Regions from separate parts of the Cedecea selenatireducens genome, predicted to be linked through region 3. Evidence: predicted binding sites of a transcription regulator. Region 3 holds the regulator's gene; each other region holds the start of a gene.

Region 1 (3,785 bases), on a different contig from region 3:
CTGAATCAGGCTACGAAGGGTCGACTTTGTGGGTCTTCGCCGTCAGAGAAGCTGCAACGACGCTCCAGCTGGCCGGTGACAGGACTGACACGCCAGTTAGTGATACGTTGATTCAACTCACTGATTTTCGAAGAGAAAATTGAGTTTTTCTGTTTTTTGCGTGCGGACAGTACCCGATCGCGGGGCGGCCGGACACGCAGCGTTGATGTCACTGTTTTGACACCAGGAAAAAGGGTAGATTTGAAGTTCATAACACACCTCGGGACCGTGAAAACCCTGGTCGAGGTGGGACAACACGAGAGCATCAGGCTCCGGCGAGACACACCAAAACGAAGAAGTGATCACAATCGATTTCATGTTTACTTTCCCGAACCGCCATTAAGGCAATGTTCGGGCAGCTACTAAATTCAGTATCCATTAGTCTCTTATGTCAGGTTAGGAAAGGCCGCAACTTCGGCCCGTGAAATCTACCCATGAGCAATACTATTGTCAACCCGGCAATGTAAATTAAATTCGTTCGTTTATATTTCAGTGAGGAAATATTGAGGGAAGAGAATAAAGGGTATTTTTATCTCTCTTCCCGAGCAGTTTCTTTTCTTAAGCAAGAGGCTGTCTCTTGGTCATAAATACAGGGTTTTAAGTAGGTTCGGTAAAGGTTCCGTTCACTTCCAGAGCTGCTTCATATGTCACCACCGAACCGGTGAACGACTCGGGGAAGTCACCGTCACTTCCCCGAGACCCCGGACTCCCGGCTAAATAAATCGCCGCAAGCGGCAGACCTCCGTTTTATCTCCCAGTCCTGGGTCGGCTGAGATGCGTTCCCGACGCTCTCAGCCTCCGGTCGTTCCCGACGCCCGGACCCTGGCCAGTCGGAGAGAAAACGGAGGCGATTTAAGCCGGAACCGAGCCTCGCTTCAAACCCGCAGCTACACAGAACGTTACAGCTGCTTCAAGACCTACAGCCACACCCTTGTTCCCGGCTCTCATCGACCCTGAATGTTTGGGTGATGGCGTTATCTCCCTGACACGTTCACCGTGCTCTAAACGTGCAGTGTAAACAGACCTACGAGTGAACGGAAAATCCGCCAGCCCGCATAAGTGCGGATATCTGTAATTAAAAGACGCAGTGAACATAAACGAACCCTCTGGCGGGAGGCGTCACCACGATTAAGAACTTTCCTTAAGCTAAATCAAACCCGGTTGTCAATGCTGATTAATGCCCTATAAGCTTTGATTTGAAACAAAATTTAACGCTTATAGCGGTTCATCTAATCCGTTAGTGTGATAAAAATCACATTAAGACGGTGGGGGACCTGCCGTCGACAGCCCGTTTTTGTTTCAGTTGAAAAAGTTAGGTCGAACGTTATGGATGCGAAACCAACTCGCAGCCCCGGTGGAAAAATTGCGCTGTGGCTGTTTTATGCTTTTTGTTTGTACATCGTTTGGGCGATGGTGCGTTATTTTTGGGTCGTCAGTGGGGTCACCAGCGGCGATCTGGGCACCTTCGGCGGGAAATTGCTTGGCGCATTAATGGGGTTGCTGGTACTTGGCTCCGTTGCGGCAGTGCTGGGCTGGGTAGCCTGGTATACCCGGCCACGTGTTTATCCTGCCCGCGTCCGCGATAATCGCCAGCATTAAAACGAACTTTCTTAGGCAGAGCCGCATTTGTCTGTGGCTCTGCGCGTTCCCCCGCCTTACCTGCCTTCACTCCCGCGTCCCCAGCCTGCATTGATGTTGTCATATTATTGTCATCAATCTGGTTATACTCAAACTTGCGCTTTTCACGAGAAGGGGAGTACGTGTATGCCGATTGCCCGCTGGCAGCAGCAGTTTGAGCAGTATCTGATTGAGAACTGGGCGCAGGACGACAAGGCCCATGACGTGGCGCATTTTCGGCGAGTATGGAAAACCGCTCAGCATATTATGGAAGGGACCGAGGCCGACAGGCTTGTGGTGCTGACCGCCTGTTATTTCCATGACATTGTTAACCTGCCCAAGAATCACCCGGAGCGCCATCTGGCCTCAACGCAGGCCGCGCAGGAAACGCTGTATATTCTGGAAACGCACTTCCCGGACTTTCCCCGCGAGCTGTATGACGACGTAGCCCATGCGGTGCGGGCCCACAGCTTTAGCGCCGCCATTGCGCCGCAGACGCTGGAAGCAAAAGTGGTGCAGGACGCGGACAGGCTGGAATCGCTGGGGGCGATAGGCCTCGCGCGCGTGTTTTATGTCTCCGGGGCGCTGGGGCGCTCGCTGTTTGACAGCGACGATCCGCTGGCCGAGCGCCGCGAGCTGGACGATACGCAGTACTCGGTGGATCATTTTCAGAAAAAGCTTCTGCGCCTGCCGGACTCAATGCAGACCGAAGCCGGGCGAGCGCTGGCGCACCACAATGCGGATTTCCTCGTGGGCTATATGGCGAAGCTGTGCGCCGAGCTGAAAGGCGACTATCTGCAGGTAGACGAGCAGGTTCTGCAGCGTTTTAAATCACAGGCTTAATCTTCCCGGCCCGCAGTTCAGTCTGCGGGCTGTTTCCGTTCTCTCTGGGTCAAATCAGTGATACAGTTTCACTCCCTTTTCCCATCTTTGGTTCACGATGAACGATCTTGACGCGATAGCAGAACACCTCTCCCTTCAGGCACAGCGCCACAAACAAACTCAGCAAGAAGAAGATCACGCCCTGGTCAGCCGCTTACTCGAAATCTACGATCAAAAAACCGTCGCCCTGCGCCTGCGACAGGTGGGAGGTGACTGGACGCGCGAATCCCTGAACCGCTGGTATAACGGCAAGTCTGCGCCACGGGGCTTAACCGAGGTGGAAGTGCAGATGCTGCAAAGTATGCTGCCGTCGCCGCCGTCGCATCATGGCCGCTATGCCTTCCGCTTTATCGACCTGTTTGCCGGCATCGGCGGCATTCGCAGCGGCTTTGAGGCGATTGGCGGCCAGTGCGTGTTTACCAGCGAATGGAACAAACATGCGGTGAAAACCTACAAGGCAAACTGGTATTGCGACCCGGCGCAGCATCAGTTTAATGAAGATATTCGTGACGTGACGCTCAGCAACCGCGGCGACGTGACGGACGAGCAGGCGACGAAACACATTCAGGCCACGCTGCCCGACCACGATGTGCTGCTGGCCGGCTTCCCCTGCCAGCCGTTTTCCCTGGCGGGCGTGTCGAAGAAAAACGCCCTTGGGCGCGCGCACGGCTTTGCCTGTGAAACCCAGGGCACCTTGTTCTTCGACGTGGCGCGAATTATTGCCGCCAAACGTCCGCCGATTTTCGTGCTGGAAAACGTTAAAAACCTGAAGAGCCACGACAAAGGCAACACGTTCCGCATCATCATGCAGACGCTGGACGAGCTGGGCTATGACGTGGCTGATGCCGCCGTCACCGGGCGCAATGACCCGAAAATTGTCGATGGCAAAAACTTCCTGCCGCAGCATCGCGAGCGCATCGTGCTGGTCGGCACGCGCCGTGACCTGAACCTGGACTCTGCGGTGACGCTGGCAAGGCTCAGCGATTTTTATCCGGCTCGTCGCCCGACGTTTGGTGAGCTGCTGGATGATGAAGTCGAAGCAAAATATGTTCTGACCCCGACGCTGTGGAAATACCTCTATAACTACGCGAAGAAGCACCAGGCCAAAGGGAACGGCTTCGGCTACGGGCTGGTTGACCCGACCAATCCGGCAAGCGTGGCCAGAACGCTGTCGGCCCGTTACTTTAAGGATGGCGCGGAGATCCTGATCGATCGTGGCTGGGATAAGGCGCTGGGCGAGGTTGACT
Region 2 (3,785 bases), on a different contig from region 3:
CAGCAGCAGGTAGTTCACCTTGCCGCTGTTATAGGCGTTCAGGGCGCCCTGAATGCGGTACAGGTAGTACTGATTGATGACGCCGGTGCGGTAATACTTGGCGGTGCCGAGCACCACACCGACCTGGCGATAGGGCAGATCCTGCAGTTCATCGTAGACGTAAGGCGCGGTTTTCCAGCTGATCCAGCGGTCGAGCCCGAGCGCAGCCGCCAGCGTTAAGCCGATAATAATAAGCAGGCCGTAAAACAGGCGCTTCAACATGAACTTGCAGACTCATTCGCGGGGTGAAATTTCATCCAAGGCTACTTTACCCGGCCCTCAAGAGCAAGAAACGCGGGTTCAGTTGGGGCAAATTTCAACAATGCGAGTGTGGGTACACTCGCAACAGAGAATTACTGAGCAATATTAACGCGATCAACGGCTTCACAGCCCAGAGCTTTCAGCGTGGCGGAGGTGGCGTCCCGCTGCAGCAGCGGCGCATCGAATTTTTCTGCCAGTACGGCGCGCTTAATTTGCGGATAGTCATAACCATTCAGGGAAAGCAGGTTCAGCGCGGCCTGCAGCGGCGGCAGGGAAGGGTTGAACGCGGCGTTTTCCGCATAACAGCCGGTAAAGATTCTGCCGTCGACCATTTCCAGCGCAACGCCCGCCGGAGCTTTACTGTAAGGCGCATGGCTGCGGTTGGCCGCTGCAATAGCTGCCTGAGTGAGGGCATCACCTTTCAACGCGAAACCGTGGTTCTCTTCATCCAGCAGCAGCGTTTTGATTTCCAGGTCGCGCGGGCCAAAGGCGTCCGGCAGGTATTCGCCAAGCGTGGACGGCTGGCGGCCTGGCAGATGAATGCGCAGCGCGGTGCCGCTGTTCAGCTCGTTCATGAACTGGCGGCAGTGGCCGCAGGGCGTGTAGTTGACGGTGATATCGACCAGGCCTTTTTCGCCGCGCATCCACGCGTGGGTGATGGCGCTTTGTTCGGCGTGCACGGTTTGCTGCATGGTGGCGCCAAGAAACTCCATATTGCCGCCAAAATAGAGGTTACCGCTTACGCCCCGGGCCACGGCCCCGACGTTAAAATGGGAGAGGTCTGCACGCGCGCAGGCTGCGGCCAGCGGCAACAGAGCGAAAGCCAGGTCGTCGTCGCCCAGCCCGGTTTGATGTTTTAGCGCTTCAACTTCGGCCGCTGTAAACATTGCCGGGAAGTGTGCGTCGGCAAGCAGGGGTTGCAAAGCGGTTTGCAGCGCGGCGGGGAGTTGCACAACGGCGGCATCAAAACGTGAACGCATGTTAAAGCCTCATAAAGGGTAACGGAAACGTAGTTTACGGATCTGTATAGGCCAAATATGTGATCAACTTCTAATTGTTTGTGCAACTTATGAAAACAAATATGAAAATGCGCGATCTCTCGCAAGTTTTAGCCGAAGAGCTTCAGCAGCACCGGGAATAAAAACGGGGCGATGAGTGAGGTCATGACCCCGCAAATAACCAGCGCCAGCGAGCTAAAAGCGCCTTCCTGGAAGTCGAGTTCCGCGCAGCGGGCGGTGCCCAGCGCGTGAGAAGCCGTCCCCATTGCCAGGCCGCGTGACGCCTTGGTGCTGATGCGCATCATATTCAGCAGCGTGTGGCCAAACACGGCGCCGAGAATACCGACGAAGATAACGCACACTGCGCTAATGGCCGGGATACCGCCAATGCCACCGCCTACCGCCATCGCAATTGGCGTGGTAACGGATTTCGGCAGAACCGAGGCGGCAATTTCCGGGGATGCGCCCATTAATAAAGCAATTGAGGTGCCGGTGGACATCGCCACCATACTGCCAATAAAGCAGATGGTGATAATCGACTTCCAGCGGGCGCGAATCTGGTGAATTTGCTCGTAAAGCGGAAAGGCCAGGGCTACAACGGCAGGCTGCAGCAGGTCGTTGAGCACTTCGCTGCCTTTAAAATAGTGGTCGTAAGGAATACCCGTGAGCAGCAGAAAAGGAATGATCACCACCATGCAAACCAGCAGCGGGTTTAGCAGCGGGGATTTCAGCCGGGCAGCCAGTTTGCGGGCGGCGAAAAACACCACCAGAGTTAACGGTAAAGACCACCATATATAGTGCATCATTTTTTCTCTGCCTCGCCTTCACCAATCACTTTTCTTTCGCCATGGACCAGGTGCGAGCTCCAGCTCACGATGACCAGCACCACCAGCGTACTGATTAAACAGGAAACCACCACCGGGCCAAACTGGGCTTTCAGCACGTCGTAATACTGCATCACGCCCACGCCAATAGGCACGAACAGCAGGGCCATATAGCGAATCAGCAGGTGACAGCTGGGTTTTACCCACTTCGCCGGCAGGATTTGTAGCGACAGCAGCACAAACAAAATCAGCATGCCGATAATGCTGCCAGGGATGACGATGGGCAGCAGCGACGCGACGAAAATACCGGCATATAAGCACAGGTAAATTAAGACAAAAGCGCGAAGATACTGCCAGATTACGGTGAACGAGTTGCGCATGGAGGTTACCCTTTAAGAAACGCATTCATCATACAATTAAACTCGAAATTGTGCTATCCATCACAACATGAATTATGAGCATAACAAACATTCCCTGCGTGAAGGTTGCCCGGCTGATTTTAGGCAATAAAAAAGCGGCCCGGAGGCCGCCTTGATTCGATTACTTTTAGCTTAGTTCAGACGAACCGGCATGCCGGAACGGTTCTGAATCGCCTGGTCAACAACGGTGGTATCAACGTCGGACTGAGCGGTGACTTTCTGTACGCTGCTGGTCAGCTTGATTGGCACGATTTCACCGGAGTTGAACTGCGCTTCGGTAGTAGAAAGCGGGTTGTGAACTTCGATGTAGCGGCTGCCGTCCGGCTCGGTGGTGGCTTTTACCGGCTCATCAATGAACTGAACGCGAGTGCCGACCGGCACGTTGTCGAACAGGAACTTGATGTCTTCGTTACGCAGACGCACGCAGCCATGGCTGACGCGCAGGCCGATACCGAAGTTGGCGTTGGTGCCGTGAATCGCATACAGATTACCGATGTACAGCGCGTACAGGCCCATCGGGTTATCCGGGCCAGCTGGCACAACGGCCGGCAGCGGCGTACCGGCTGCGGCGTATTCGGCATGCATTTTCGCGGTAGGGGTCCAGGTTGGCCCATTTTTCTTACGCTCTACCTTGGTGGTCCAGTTAATCGGGGTATCTTTACCCAGCTGGCCGATACCGATTGGCAGCACGATAACGGTGTTGGTGCCTTTCGGGTAATAGTAGAGGCGCATTTCGGCGCTGTTAATCACAATCCCTTCATGCACGGTGTCCGGCAGGATCAGCTGCTGAGGAATGTTCAGGATGGTCCCGGCTTTCGGCAGGTATGGGTCAATCCCTGGGTTAGCTTCCAGCATGTTAGACAGTCCCATCTGGTACTGTGCGGCATACTCTTCCAGCGGCGCGGTGCTGCCTTCAGGAATAGTGATAACCTGATTTTCACCAACCAGGCGGCTGCCGTTGGTCGGTAACGGATAGGTCACGGCGGAAGCTGAGAAAGACGCGACAGCCACAAAAGCCAGTAAGAGCGAGCGTAATTTTATATTCATGTTGTGCGAAGTGTTATGCCAGACGGGCCAGCTAGTGAGTGTTGATGGATGATTTAGCCGCGCATTATATGTGCATTACATTCATCTGGGAAATCAGATGTGGATGAAATCACAATTTTTTCACACTGATTAACTATTGTACGGTGAAGATGCGGGGCGACCCTTTATCATAGTTATGGCATAATGTGGCTGAAATC
Region 3 (3,785 bases):
CGAAGTTGAAGGCGACAGTTTCCATCGCTATACCCGCCCGGAAATGGACATGGCCATCCGCAAGGCGCGCGATGCCGGCCGCCACATCAGCTATTTTGGGCCAGAAGCCAATGACTTCGGATTACTGGAACAAACCTTTATCGAATACGGCCAGAGCGGCAAAGGGCAATCACGTAAATATCTGCATACCTACGATGAAGCCGTGCCGTGGAACCAGGTGCCCGGCACCTTTACGCCGTGGCAGCCGCTGCCGGAGCCAACCGACGTTCTGTTTTATGAAGGCCTGCACGGCGGCGTTGTCACCCCGCAGCACAACGTGGCCGACTGCGTAGATTTGCTGGTTGGCGTGGTGCCTATCGTTAACCTGGAATGGATTCAAAAACTGGTTCGCGACACCGGCGAACGCGGTCATTCGCGGGAGGCGGTGATGGACTCCGTCGTGCGTTCGATGGACGATTACATCAACTTTATTACCCCGCAGTTTTCACGCACCCATATTAACTTCCAGCGCGTCCCAACGGTGGATACCTCTAACCCGTTTGCCGCCCGGGCAATTCCGTCGCTGGACGAAAGCTTCGTGGTTATCCACTTCCGCGGCCTGGACGACATCGACTTCCCTTATCTGCTGGCGATGCTGCAAGGATCGTTTATCTCCCACATCAACACCCTGGTGGTGCCTGGCGGAAAAATGGGGCTGGCGATGGAGCTGATTATGGGGCCGCTGGTGCAGCGACTGGCGGAAGGCAGGAAGATTGCCTGATTCGGCAGAGGCGGCGTGAATGCCGCCTTTTTGACGCTTAAGCTTCGATCACTTCATAGCTGTGGGTAATGTTTGCCGCTTTCCCAAGCATGAGCGCTACCGAGCAATACTTTTCAGCAGAAAGATCGACTGCGCGAGCGACGGCGCTATCCTTCAGCTCTTTTCCGCTAACCACAAAGTGCAGATTAATATGGGTGAACAAACGCGGCGCTTCTTCGCGGCGTTCCGAAGTCAGCTTCACCTCACAGTCCGTCACGTCGTGGCGGCCTTTTTGTAAAATCGACACCACGTCAATGGCGCTACAGCCGCCCGCCGCCATCAGCAGCATTTCCATTGGGCTTGGCGCTTTATCGCCAGAATTACCGTCCATCAGGATCTGGTGGCCAGAAGCGGACTCACCGAGGAAGGTCATGCCTTCCACCCATTTAACACGTGCCTGCATTTTGCCTACTCCAGTTGAGAAAATATTCTTTCAGATTACGCGCCTACGTGAAAACTGGCAACGTAAGGCGATCCAGGTCATGCTGAAACGAGACAAGACAAGACACTTACCAAAAGCTATGCTAAAACAATCCGGATGCTGCTGCTATACAGAGAAGTTTATGCCGTAAGCAGAGGAAACGACTAATTACAGGCCGCAGGAGTGACCTGCCCGCCAGTTCCCAGGGTTTGGGAAAATTTCACGATTGCAACGCCAGACAAGAGGTTCCGAGTCTTGTCTTTGGTAGCCAGTTTATAACAGAGGATAACCGCGCATGGTGCTTGGCAAACCGCAAACAGACCCGACTCTCGAATGGTTCTTGTCTCATTGCCACATTCATAAGTATCCGTCGAAGAGCACGCTGATTCACCAGGGTGAAAAGGCGGAGACGCTGTACTACATCGTCAAAGGCTCCGTAGCTGTTCTGATTAAAGATGAAGAAGGCAAGGAGATGATCCTTTCTTATCTGAATCAGGGTGATTTCATTGGTGAATTAGGTTTGTTCGAAGAAGGCCAGGAGCGTAGCGCCTGGGTTCGCGCCAAGTCAGCCTGTGAAGTAGCTGAAATTTCTTATAAAAAATTCCGCCAGCTGATTCAGGTCAACCCGGACATTCTGATGCGTCTGTCTTCCCAGATGGCGCGTCGCCTGCAGGTGACCTCCGAGAAAGTCGGCAACCTCGCCTTCCTCGACGTGACCGGCCGTATCGCACAGACGCTGCTGAACCTGGCTAAACAGCCGGACGCCATGACCCACCCGGACGGGATGCAGATTAAGATCACCCGCCAGGAAATCGGTCAGATCGTGGGCTGCTCCCGCGAAACCGTTGGCCGTATTCTGAAAATGCTGGAAGACCAGAACCTCATTTCCGCACACGGTAAAACGATTGTCGTTTACGGCACTCGCTAATTAGCCCCATAAAGGCGTGTCGCTTCGGTAACACGCCTTTTTTGTCTCTACAATTCAGGCTATGTGGAAGAGATTAATTTATCACCCGGAAGTTAACTACGCGCTGCGGCAAACCCTGGTGCTGTGTTTACCCGTGGCTATCGGCCTGATTCTCGGCAGCCTGCAAAATGGCCTGCTCTTCTCGTTAGTGCCTGCCTGCTGCAACATTGCCGGGCTGGACACGCCGCATAAACGCTTCTTCAAACGCTTGATCATCGGCGGCAGCCTGTTCGCCGTTAGCAGCCTTATCATGCAGCTGCTGCTGCTTTACACCCACGTCCCGCTGCCTGCGATATTAATCGTCATGGCCCTGCTGCTCGGCGTCACGGCGGAGATAAGCTCGCTGCATGCTCGCCTGCTGCCCGCGTCGCTGATTGCCGCCATTTTTACGCTCAGCATGGCCGGCAACATGCCTATCTGGAAACCGATGGTGCTCTATATCTCCGGCACCATCTGGTACGGCGCGTTTAACTGGTTCTGGTTCAGGCTATGGCGTGAACAGCCGCTCAGAGAGTCGCTCAGCCTGCTGTACCGCCAGCTTGCGGACTACTGCGAAGCAAAGTACAGCCTGCTGACCCAGCATACGGATCCTGAAAAAGCGCTACCGCCGCTGCTGGTACGTCAGCAGAAAGCCGTCGACCTGATAACGACCTGCTACCAGCAGCTGCATATGCTGTCGGCCAATCAGCAAAATGGCTACAAACGCCTGCTACGCGCTTTCCAGGTCGCCCTGGATTTGCAGGAGCACATTTCGGTTAGCCTGCATCAGCCGGAAGAGGTCCAGAAGCTGGTCGAGCAAAGCCATGCCGAGGCGGTGATCCGCTGGAACGCCCGAACCATCGCCGCGCGCCTGCGGGTGCTGGCAGACGATATTCTCTACCACCGCTACCCGACGCGCTTTACCATGGACAAGCAGATCGACGCCCTGGAAAAGATCGCCCGCCAGAACCCGGATAACCCGGTCGGGCAGTTCTGCCATTATCACTTCAGCCGCATCGGCCGGGTGCTGAAAACCCAACGCCCGCTGTATGTAAGGGATTTAATGGAAGATCGGGAGCGCCGCCTGCCGTTCTTCCCGGCCCTGAAAAACTATCTCTCCTTCAAGTCATCAGCGCTGCGCAGCTCCGCACGTTTAGGCGTAATGTTGACGATTGCCAGCCTGCTCGGGTCCTTCTTACATCTGCCTAAACCGTATTGGATCCTGATGACCGTGATGTTCGTGACGCAAAACGGCTACGGCGCCACCCGGGTACGTATCGTGCACAGGGCGGCTGGCACCATGGCAGGGCTGTGTATCGCCGGCATCACCCTGCACTTCCACGTCCCGGACAGCTACACCCTGCTGGCGATGCTAATGATTACCCTGGTGAGCTATCTGTTCATTCGCAAAAGCTACGGCTGGGCCACCATCGGCTTTACCGTCACGGCGGTATATACCCTGCAGCTCATTACCCTGAGCGCCGAAAGCTACATCATTCCACGGCTTATCGACACGCTGCTCGGCTGCCTGATTGCCTTTGGCGGCATGATCTGGCTTTGGCCACAGTGGCAAACTGGCCTGCTGCGCCAGAACGCCCACGACGCGCTCGAGGCCGACC
Region 4 (3,785 bases), on a different contig from region 3:
GTTATCTGGATACCTGGCTGCTGTGGCGCAGAGACGCCAAAACCCGCCAGCTTGAAGCCTTTATTTCCCTGCTGGAATAGCTCCCGCGGGCGGGGGCAAACGCCATCAGCCCTTTTTAACGGTGATGCTCCAGCTGGCATCAATGTACAAAGGCTAGCATGGACGGGCTCAACAATAATCGCGCCTGATCAGCTAGCCTTTATGAGCTGAATTCATCAATCCCGGATAACTATAATCATGAATAACTATGCTGGAATATTCTAACGCAGCAGCACTTTGCCAATCAGATAGGTGACCGCTTTGCCGCCGATCAGCACGCGCTCGCCTTTATACTGGCAGCGCAAATCGCCGCCGCGATAAGAGACCTGCCGCGCCAGCAGATGCGTTTTGTTCAGTTTATCCGCCCAGTAAGGGATCAGCATGCTGTGGGTAGAACCGGTGACGGGATCTTCCGGCACTGACTCGCCTGGGCAGAAAAAGCGGCTGACAAAATCATATTCACCCTCACCTTTCGCGGTGATACAGACCATTTTTTCCAGCGGGATCATGGCGTTGATATCAGGCTGAATAGCTTCTACTGCCGCCTGGCTTTCCAGCACCACCATATAATCACGCCCTACGCGTAGCTCTTTGCACTCGCTGATGCCAAGCGTTGCCAGTAGCTCAGGCAGCGGCGCTATCTGTTGCGTTTCCCAGGCGGGGAAATCCAGCGTCAGCCATTCGCCGTTACGCGTCACGGTCAGCGGGCCAACAAAACGCGTGCTGAAATGAATCACCGATTCAGGGTAATCGAGATGCTCAAAGATGACGTGTGAAGCGGCAAGCGTGGCGTGCCCACAAAGGTTGATTTCTCCCTGCGTGGTAAACCAACGCAGCTCAAAGCCCTCGTCTGTGGTGACAAAGAAAGCCGTTTCCGACTGATTATGCTGTTGGGACATTTTCAGCAGCGTTTCATCCGGCAGCCATTCGCTGAGCGGGCAAACGGCGGCGGCGTTGCCGCCAAAGGTGGCGTCGGCGAAGGCATCTACCATATAAAAGTCAATTGCTTGCATCGTGATAACTCCTGCTTTTCATTGTTATTTTCTCGCCGTCTACCATGACACACTCGCCTGCACCGCGCTGCTTTTTTCTTGCTCAGGTCTGGCAGAATCGCAAATGAGACATAAATCACAAAATTGGTTGTGCCGCCGATCTGATGGTTTTATGATCTGCCCATTCCTACCGCTTATTTACCTGCCTGGCTCCTTATGACAATCACTACCGTCTCACGCAAAACGGCGTGGCTACGGGTGGTAACCCTCGCGGTTGCCGCTTTTATTTTTAACACCACCGAGTTTGTGCCTGTTGGCCTGCTGTCGGATATCGCCCAGAGCTTTGGCATGGAAACCGCGCAGGTCGGCATCATGCTGACCATTTATGCCTGGGTGGTGGCCCTGATGTCGCTGCCCTTTATGCTGATGACCAGCCAGGTTGAACGGCGCAGGCTGCTGATTGCCATTTTCCTGCTGTTTATCGCCAGCCACGTGCTGTCGTTCCTTGCCTGGAACTTTACCGTGCTGGTAATTAGCCGAATTGGTATCGCTTTCGCTCACGCGATTTTCTGGTCGATCACCGCTTCACTTGCCATTCGTATGGCGCCTGCGGGCAAAAAGGCCCAGGCGCTGAGTTTACTCGCGACCGGCACGGCGCTGGCGATGGTGCTGGGCTTACCGCTGGGCCGCATCGTCGGGCAGTATTTTGGCTGGCGTACCACCTTCTTCGCCATTGGCGTGGTGGCGGCCGTGACGCTGTTCTGCCTGATTAAGCTGCTGCCTAAACTGCCCAGCGAGCATTCGGGTTCGCTGTCCAGCGTGCCTGAGCTGTTCCGTCGGCCCGCGCTGGTCAACATTTATGCGTTAATCGCCGTGGTGGTCACCGCGCACTACACCGCCTACAGCTATATCGAGCCTTTCGTGCAGCAGGTCGTAGGGCTTAGCGCCAATTTTGCAACGCTGCTTTTACTGTTGTTTGGCGGCGCGGGCATCATCGGCAGCGTGCTGTTTGGCAAATGGGGAAATAAATACGCTTCAGGGCTGGTTTCCGGGGCGATTGCCCTGCTGGCGGCCAGCCTGATCCTGCTGTTACCCGCTGCAGGAAACGAGCTGACCCTCGCCGGGCTGAGCCTGTTCTGGGGCATTTCAATTATGATTATTGCCCTCGGGATGCAGGTGAAGGTTCTGGCCCTTGCGCCGGATGCCACCGACGTGGCGATGTCGCTGTTCTCAGGTATTTTTAATATCGGCATCGGCGCGGGCGCGCTGGTGGGCAATCAGGTCAGCCTGCATATTTCCATGGCGGATATCGGCTTTATTGGCGCAATTCCGGCGCTTGTCGCGCTGTTCTGGTCAATAATTGTGTTTCGCCGCTGGCCGGTGGCGCTGGACGAGCAGCCCCGGCCGACGCATTAACAAAAATGCCCTCATTGCGAGGGCATTTCTCTTTACATCACGCTCAAATCAGGCCGGGTAAGTCTTAATAATTTCCAGCACGCCGTTAATAATAAACTGCACGCCCATACACACCAGCAGGAAGCCCATCAGGCGGGAAATGGCCTCAATGCCGCTTTTACCGACTATGCGCATAATCGCCCCTGAACTGCGCAGGCTAGCCCAAAGAATCAGGCCTACGGCGAGGAAAATCAGCGGCGGCGCCACGGTTATCACCCAGTTGGGGAAGTCAGAACCTGCGCGCACGGTGGACGCCGAACTGATGATCATCGCGATGGTACCCGGCCCGGCCGTACTTGGCATCGCCAGCGGCACAAAGGCGATATTCGCCTCGGGCTCTTCGCTCAGCTCTTCCGACTTGCTTCTCGACTCCGGTGATTCATGCGCCTTTTGCTGCGGGAACAGCATGCGGAAACCGATAAAGGCGACGATCAGTCCCCCGGCAATACGCAGGCCCGGAATTGAAATCCCGAAGGTATTCATCACCACCTGACCGGCGTAATACGCCACCATCATAATGACAAACACATTCACCGAAGCCATCAGTGCGGTGCGGTTACGCTGCCGGCTATTCATGTCTCCGGAAAGCCCAAGGAATAGCGCCACGGTGGTCAGTGGGTTAGCTAACGGCAGCAACACCACCAGGCCAAGGCCTATGGCCCTGAGTAAATCCATCATATTTTAATCCTTTTTGGTCCTTTATCGAGCGGGCTTAGCAGGTTTGAGTATAGCAGCACGGAGTTTACCGACGGTGGGTGAAGCGTTTTAGCTTTTCGTGGCATCGGCTAAACCATCACGTTGACTTATACTTGCCTCGGCAATAATATCTGCCGTGACTAATCTACTTGCCTGGGCAAACATAGTGAAAAGCACCTGTGATCTGTTTAACGAAATCATTCCCCTCGGGCGATTGATCCACATGGTGAATCAGCACAAAGACCGCCTGTTAAACGACTCGCTCTCCCCGCTGGATATTACCGCTACCCAGTTTAAGGTGCTGTGCTCTATTCACTACCAAGTTTGCATCACCCCAGTCGAGCTGAAAAAAGTGCTTTCCGTTGACCTCGGTGCATTAACCCGAATGCTGGACCGCCTGCTGTGCAAGGGCTGGATCGAGCGTTTGCCGAACCCCAACGATAAGCGCGGCGTTCTGATCAAGCTGACGCCGGAAGGCGTTGCGCTGTGTGAAGAGTGCCGAAGCCTGGTGGGGCTAAGCCTCCACAAAGAACTCACAAAAAACCTGACCGACGACGAAGTCGACACGCTTTATCGCCTGTTAACAAAGGTATTGCCGTAAAA

Evidence for each region. The regulator CRP, encoded in region 3, controls carbon source genes, mostly activating them, when cyclic AMP is high. The targets are predictions, from matches to a motif close to ATGTGANNNNNNTCACAT.
Region 1: drpB (cell division protein DrpB) is a predicted target of CRP. The motif match lies at 1,280-1,297, and genes of this name have one in related genera.
Region 2: cdd (cytidine deaminase) is a predicted target of CRP. The motif match lies at 1,338-1,355, and genes of this name have one in related genera.
Region 4: ACE38U_RS08815 (sugar transporter) is a predicted target of CRP. The motif match lies at 1,156-1,173, and genes of this name have one in related genera.

The regions. Positions count from the first base shown of each region.
Region 1 covers NZ_JBHIKW010000001.1:373,105-376,889, reverse strand. The annotation lists gene drpB (cell division protein DrpB) at 1,366-1,638, shown strand; gene ACE38U_RS01795 (phosphohydrolase) at 1,804-2,499, shown strand; gene ACE38U_RS01790 (DNA cytosine methyltransferase) at 2,597-3,785, shown strand, end outside.
Region 2 covers NZ_JBHIKW010000001.1:601,942-605,726, reverse strand. The annotation lists gene sanA (outer membrane permeability protein SanA) at 1-261, opposite strand, end outside; gene cdd (cytidine deaminase) at 393-1,280, opposite strand; gene ACE38U_RS02815 (CidB/LrgB family autolysis modulator) at 1,409-2,104, opposite strand; gene ACE38U_RS02810 (CidA/LrgA family protein) at 2,101-2,502, opposite strand; gene ldtB (L,D-transpeptidase LdtB) at 2,674-3,588, opposite strand.
Region 3 covers NZ_JBHIKW010000025.1:14,309-18,093, forward strand. The annotation lists gene ACE38U_RS21860 (phosphoribulokinase) at 1-760, shown strand, start outside; gene ACE38U_RS21865 (OsmC family protein) at 798-1,202, opposite strand; gene crp (cAMP-activated global transcriptional regulator CRP) at 1,516-2,148, shown strand; gene ACE38U_RS21875 (YccS/YhfK family putative transporter) at 2,210-3,785, shown strand, end outside.
Region 4 covers NZ_JBHIKW010000004.1:214,917-218,701, forward strand. The annotation lists gene ptrR (putrescine utilization regulator PtrR) at 1-80, shown strand, start outside; gene ACE38U_RS08810 (PhzF family protein) at 261-1,052, opposite strand; gene ACE38U_RS08815 (sugar transporter) at 1,248-2,447, shown strand; gene ACE38U_RS08820 (MarC family NAAT transporter) at 2,496-3,164, opposite strand; gene marR (multiple antibiotic resistance transcriptional regulator MarR) at 3,349-3,783, shown strand.